DNA from 2 places in the Pantoea nemavictus genome. Region 2 is predicted to be linked to the other one. Evidence: predicted binding sites of a transcription regulator. Region 2 holds the regulator's gene; the other holds the start of a gene.

Region 1 (3,415 bases), 550 kb from region 2:
TTTATACGCAAGATGGCCGGCTGGTGGCCACCACCGTGCAGGAAGGTGTAATGCGTCAGCGCGAGGCATAAAAAAAGGGGCGAAATCATCGCCCCTCTGTTTTCTTATAATTTTAGCGCACTGCTCTTCTTTAACCCGACGATTACTGGTTGTAAGCGTTCTCGCCGTGGCTATTCACATCCAGACCTTCACGTTCCTGATCTTCCGGAACACGCAGGCCAACAATCATATCCGCCAGTTTAAAGCCGATGAAGGCAACAACCGCAGTCCAGACGATAGTCACACCCACGCTGAACAGCTGAATCCACACCTGATGGCCCATAGTCACGCCTTCTGCGTAGCCAACGCCGCCCAGTGAAGATGAAGCGAACACACCGGTCAGGATGCAGCCGAGGATGCCACACACGCCGTGCACACCGAATACATCGCATGGGTCATCAACGCGCAGCCATTTCTTCAGCGTTGTCACACCCCACAGACCGGCTAAGCCACCCGCCAGACCGATGATCAGCGCGCCGCCAACACCCACGTAACCACAGGCTGGGGTAATCGCCACCAGACCCGCAATGAAGCCCGAGCAAGCACCCAGCAGAGAAGGTTTACCACGTACCGCCCACTCGCCAAACACCCAGGACAGAACAGCACCCGCCGTTGCTACAACGGTATTCAGGAAGGCCAGCGCAGCGATTTCGTTAGCAGAAGATGCAGAACCGGCGTTGAAGCCGAACCAGCCCACATACAGAATCGCCGTACCAAGGAATACCATTGGCAGGTTGTGCGGTTTGAACGCTTCTTTACCGAAACCAGCACGTTTACCCACCAGGTAAGCACCGACCAGACCGGCAACAGCGGCGTTGATGTGCACTACAGTACCGCCTGCGAAGTCGAGCGCGCCATCTTGCGCCAGCAAGCCGCCCGCCCAAACCATGTGTGCGATTGGCAGATAGGCCAGCGTCAGCCACACCACCACGAAAATCAGTACCGCAGAGAAGCGAATACGCTCAGCTAACGCACCCACAATCAGGCCAACGGTGATACAGGCGAAGGAAGCCTGGAACGCGACATGGATGTACTGATAGAAGCTGCCCATCAAGGCTTTCAGCTCAATATTTTTCAGCATGGCCCACTGGAAGCTACCAAAGAAGGCGTTACCTTCGCTGAACGCCAGCGAGTAGCCATAGATGACCCACAGCACACACACCAGTGAAAACGTCACCGCAACCTGAGTCAGCATTGACAGCACGTTCTTCCCGCGGATCAAACCACCGTAGAACAGCGCAATGCCTGGAATTGACATAAACAGTACCAGCGCGGTACAGATCATCATAAAGGCGTTATCAGCTTTATCTGCCACCGCAGGTGCTGCCGCCATCGCCAGAGAAGGTAACAGCGCGAGGCTGGTGAGGCCCAACTTCGTTATCAGTTTATTCATTTCTTTCCATCCCATCACAATTCAGAGCCCCAGTTACAGTGCTGCTTCGTCGGTCTCGCCGGTACGAATACGAATGACGCGCTGCAGTTCTGCGACGAAAATCTTGCCGTCGCCAATTTTGCCGGTATAAGCGGCCTTGCTGATGACATCGACCACTTCATCAAGCTGGTCGTCCGCAATAGCGATATCAATTTTTACTTTTGGCAGGAAGTTAACGCTGTACTCGGCACCGCGATAAAGCTCTGCGTGACCTTTCTGGCGACCGAAACCTTTCACCTCGGTAACTGTCAGTCCCTGAATGCCAATAGAGGATAAGGCTTCACGCACGTCCTCCAGCTTAAATGGTTTGATTACCACGGTAACCAGCTTCATACGTTCCCCTCCGGATAAGAAATTGAGTGAGTCTTCGCGGACACGTAGGGATATAAGCAAAGGCTGTGCCATAAATAAAAAAAGGGGAATGTCAGTAGCCTGGGCGCGCTGCATGGCGCTTCGTTATGTGAGGTATGGCGCTAATTGGGGAGTGGTGGCAAGAGAGGTGTTGCAATGTTGCACCCCTTTGGTGCTCCAGGCCTCAAAGGGGTGCATCAATACAGAACATTCCGATAAAACTGTGCAAAAAAGGTGCAATTCACCCTTCAGCTTGTACGGGGATGCCCGCCGCGAGTTCATCGCCCGCCTGCTGTAGCTGATACATTTGCCAGTAACGGCCCTGCTCAGCCAGCAGTTCAGCATGCGTTCCGCGCTCAACCACCTGACCGCGATGCAGCACTAAAATCTGATCGGCTTCCGTGATGGTGGAAAGCCGATGCGCGATGACCACAAGTGTACTGTGCTGGCGCAGCGCCCGTAACGCATGCTGAATGGCCTGCTCCGTACCGGAGTCTATATTGGCCGTGGCTTCGTCGAGGATTAAAATCTGCGGCAGTGAAACCAGCACGCGAGCCAGCGCCAGTAGCTGTTTCTGCCCAACCGACAGATTGTTACCCTGCTCGCCCAGCCGCGTGTGAATCCCTTCAGCCATGCTGCGTGCCAGTGGTGCCAGCTGCACCGTTTCCAGCGCCTGCCACACCTCCTCTTCCGGGATATCGCGGCCCAAACGCACGTTGGCCAGCAGCGAATCTGCCAGTACCACCGGGTCCTGCTGCACCATCGCAATACTTTGACGCAAGGCGGCATGCGACAACTGCGGCAGCGGGCGACCATCCAGTTCGATGCTACCGCGTGTTACCGGATAATAGCCCATCAGCAAATTGGCTAAGGTGCTTTTACCGCTGCCGGTATGACCGACCAGCGCAACAAAATTACGCGCCGGCACTTCAAGGTTAATATTGCTCAACACATCGCGATTATCGCGATAGGCAAAGCTCACATCACGCAGCGAAATACTGCCGGAGGCCAGCGGCTGAATATCACCGCCGTAACCTTGCTGTTCGGCATCCATTAGTTCGAAGATACGTTCGCCAGACACTACCGCTTGCTGCAGCATTGACTGCTGCGTGGTCAGCTCAATCAGCGGCTCGTTAAGCCGGCCAAGATAGGTAATAAAGGCATAGAGTACGCCGACTTCAAACACGCCCGGCGTGGCAAAGCTAAACAGCATCAGCAAACCGCAAAGAATCATGGCGGAAAACAGGCTCAGCAGCGGGCGCAATAAAAAGCCATCCAGCCGCAGCGTTTCCATCCGTGCCAGATAGTGTGAACGGCTGGCTTCGCCCATGCGCTCACCAAAGCGCGCCTGCTGGCGGAACTGCTGGATCACACTCATGCCGTTGATGACTTCGTTAAAGCCGTTGTTGATATCCGCCAGATAACTGCGTACGCGACGTGCAATCGGCGTGCTGAAGCGTTGATATATCAGCATTACCGTCAGCACCAACGGGAAAATCACCAGCGCGACCAGCGCCATGCGCCAATCCAGTGAGAACATCGCCACCAGCATCGCACCAATCAGCGCAGCAGCACGCAATACGGTGGCTACCA
Region 2 (3,415 bases):
GATGTTAGCCTGCAGGTAAAATCCGGTGAGATTGTCGGCCTGCTGGGCCCCAACGGTGCGGGTAAAACCACCACGTTTTACATGGTAGTAGGTATTGTGCCGCGCGATGCGGGGCGTATCGTGATTGATGATGAAGATATCAGCATTCTGCCGCTGCACGCACGCGCACGTCGCGGCATCGGCTATCTGCCACAGGAAGCCTCGATTTTCCGCCGCCTGAGCGTGTACGACAACCTGATGGCTGTACTGCAAATTCGTGATGACTTAACGGAAGAGCAGCGCCAGGATCGTGCCAACGAGCTAATGGAAGAGTTTCATATTGCACATTTGCGCGACAGCATGGGCCAGGCGCTGTCAGGCGGTGAGCGTCGTCGTGTGGAAATTGCTCGTGCACTGGCAGCGAATCCGAAATTTATTCTACTGGATGAACCATTTGCTGGCGTTGACCCCATTTCGGTTATCGACATCAAAAAAATCATTGAGCATTTACGCGACAGTGGCCTTGGCGTGTTGATTACCGACCACAATGTGCGTGAAACCCTCGCAGTCTGTGAACGCGCTTATATCGTCAGCCAGGGACATTTGATTGCCCATGGCACGCCTGATGAAATTCTTGTAGATGAGCAGGTTAAGCGTGTTTATTTGGGCGAAGAGTTCAGACTCTGATAAGGTGTTGTAACACCCTACGTTTGCTTAGGAAATTCTAACCGAATTATGAAGCAAGGTTTGCAACTCAGGCTCAGCCAACAGCTGGCGATGACACCACAGTTGCAGCAAGCAATTCGCTTGCTGCAACTCTCTACGCTTGAACTCCAGCAAGAACTCCAACTGGCGCTGGAAAGCAATCCGCTGCTTGAACAAACCGATCTGCATGAAGAAGTCGACGCACGCGAATTTCAGGATCAGGAAAGCGATTCGTTAGACACGCGCGAAGCACTTGAACAGAAGGATATGCCCGAGGAGCTGCCGCTCGACGCGACCTGGGATGAAATTTATACCGCTGGCACCCCTTCCGGCACAGGTACCGATTATCAGGACGACGAACTGCCGGTCTATCAGGGTGAAACGACTCAATCGCTGCAGGATTACCTTATGTGGCAGGTTGAGTTGACGCCTTTCACCGATACCGATCGCGCCATTGCCACCTCCATTGTCGATGCCATTGACGACACCGGCTATCTCACCGTCAGCTTACAAGACATTTATGACAGTATTGGCGATGAAGAGCTGACGCTGGAAGAAGTCGAAGCCGTGCTGAAACGCGTACAACGTTTCGATCCGGTGGGCGTAGGTGCGCGCGATTTACGTGATTGCCTGTTAGTTCAGCTATCGCAATATTCCGCCGCAACACCCATGCTGACAGAAGCTCGTTTGATTGTTAGCGAACATCTCGATTTACTGGCTAATCACGACTTCCGCAGCCTGATGCGCGTCACGCGTCTAAAGGAAGAGGTGCTAAAGGACGCGATGCTGCTGATTCAGTCGCTCGATCCGCGTCCAGGCCAGTCGATCAATACCAGCGAGCCGGAATATGTGATTCCCGATGTGCTGGTGCGCAAAGTCAGCAAACGCTGGACGGTTGAACTCAACTCCGACAGCATGCCGCGCCTGAAGATCAATCAGCAATACGCTGCGATGGGCGGTGCCGGACGTAATGACAGTGACAATCAGTTTATTCGCAGCAACTTACAGGAAGCCAAGTGGCTGATTAAGAGCCTGGAGAGCCGCAACGACACGCTGCTGAAGGTGACACGCTGTATCGTTGAACAGCAGCAGGCGTTTTTTGAGCAAGGTGAGGAGCACATGCGTCCGATGGTACTGGCGGATATCGCTCAGGCCGTTGATATGCATGAATCCACCATTTCCCGCGTCACCACGCAGAAGTATTTACACAGCCCGCGTGGCATCTTTGAATTGAAGTATTTTTTCTCCAGTCACGTCAACACCGAAGGCGGCGGCGAAGCCTCTTCCACGGCGATTCGTGCACTGGTAAAAAAATTGATCTCTGCGGAAAATCCCGCAAAACCCTTGAGCGACAGCAAACTGACCTCCATGTTATCCGATCAGGGCATCATGGTAGCGCGACGTACGGTTGCTAAATATCGCGAGTCTTTATCTATACCGCCATCAAACCAGCGTAAGCAATTGGTTTGACCGAACGAAGAAGGAAGACCTATGCAGCTAAACCTTACCGGACATAATGTTGAAATTACCGAACCTCTGCGTGAATTTGTAAATAGCAAATTTGCCAAACTGGAACACTATTTTGATCGTATCAATCAGGTTTATATTGTTCTAAAAGTAGAGAAGGTAACGCAGATTGCGGATGCAACACTGCACGTCAACGGCGGGGAGCTGCACGCCACATCGGAAGCGGAAGACATGTACGCGGCCATCGACGGGTTAATCGATAAGCTCTCCCGTCAGCTGACCAAACACAAAGACAAACTGAAAAAACACTAACCTTCACGCTTGCAGAGTGCTGACTGATTCGGCACTTAGAGCCAGGATGGGGCGGATTTAACCGCCCCGTTTTGTCATCTGCGCAAGCGCCAACGGGCGTAGGGCAATGAAACCCATTGTCTGCTCCTCGCGGCTATGTGAACTCGCAAGTGAAACGATGATGAACAACGATCTAACACTGGAATTGAGCTCGGTCCTTTCCCTGGACTGTACCCGTAGCGGCGTACACTGCCAGAGTAAAAAACGCGCGCTGGAAATTATCAGCGAGCTGGCAGCGAAGCAGCTCAATCTGCCGCACCAGACGCTTTTCGAAGCAATCCTCACCCGCGAACGTATGGGCAGTACCGGCATTGGCAACGGCATCGCCATTCCACACGGCAAGCTGGAGGAGGACACGTTACGCGCTGTAGGCGTATTTATCAGCCTTGATCAGCCTATCGCTTTTGATGCGGTTGATAACCAGCCGGTTGATCTCCTGTTTGCTCTGCTGGTGCCTGCGGACCAGTGCAAAACCCACTTGCATACGCTTTCGCTTGTCGCCAAGCGTCTGGCGGATAAAACCGTCTGCCGTCGTTTACGCGCGGCACAAAGCGACGAAGAGCTCTACGCCATTATCACAGAAGCTCAGGAAGCACACTCTTAAGCGACAAATACTTTTACCGGCGTCTTCGCCGGTTTAAAACGGGAGAAATGTGATGGTGCTGATGATCGTTAGCGGTCGTTCAGGCTCAGGAAAGTCAGTTGCGCTGCGTGCCCTTGAGGACATGGGTTTTTACTGTGTTGATAACCTGCCGGTCGTGCTGTTGCCAGAGTTGGCGAATACCTTAACTGAACGCAACATCTCTGCGGCGGTTAGCATTGACGTGCGTAACATGCCTGAATCGCCGGAAGTGTTCGAAGCCGCGCTCAATAATTTGCCCGACACCTTCTCGCCGCAGCTACTTTTTCTTGA

Evidence for each region. The regulator sigma-54, encoded in region 2, starts transcription at its own class of promoters, with help from an activator protein. The targets are predictions, from matches to a motif close to GTTGGCACANNTTTCGCTNT.
Region 1: the regulator sigma-54 is predicted to act here: its motif matches at 1,858-1,877, upstream of glnK (P-II family nitrogen regulator).

Annotation. Positions count from the first base shown of each region.
Region 1 is NZ_JBBGZW010000001.1:3,206,546-3,209,960, reverse strand. It holds gene tesB (acyl-CoA thioesterase II) at 1-71, shown strand, start outside; gene amtB (ammonium transporter AmtB) at 143-1,432, opposite strand; gene glnK (P-II family nitrogen regulator) at 1,466-1,804, opposite strand; gene WH298_RS14615 (SmdB family multidrug efflux ABC transporter permease/ATP-binding protein) at 2,064-3,415, opposite strand, start outside.
Region 2 is NZ_JBBGZW010000001.1:2,658,641-2,662,055, reverse strand. It holds gene lptB (LPS export ABC transporter ATP-binding protein) at 1-666, shown strand, start outside; gene rpoN (RNA polymerase factor sigma-54) at 715-2,154, shown strand; gene hpf (ribosome hibernation promoting factor) at 2,176-2,463, shown strand; gene ptsN (PTS IIA-like nitrogen regulatory protein PtsN) at 2,624-3,106, shown strand; gene rapZ (RNase adapter RapZ) at 3,159-3,415, shown strand, end outside.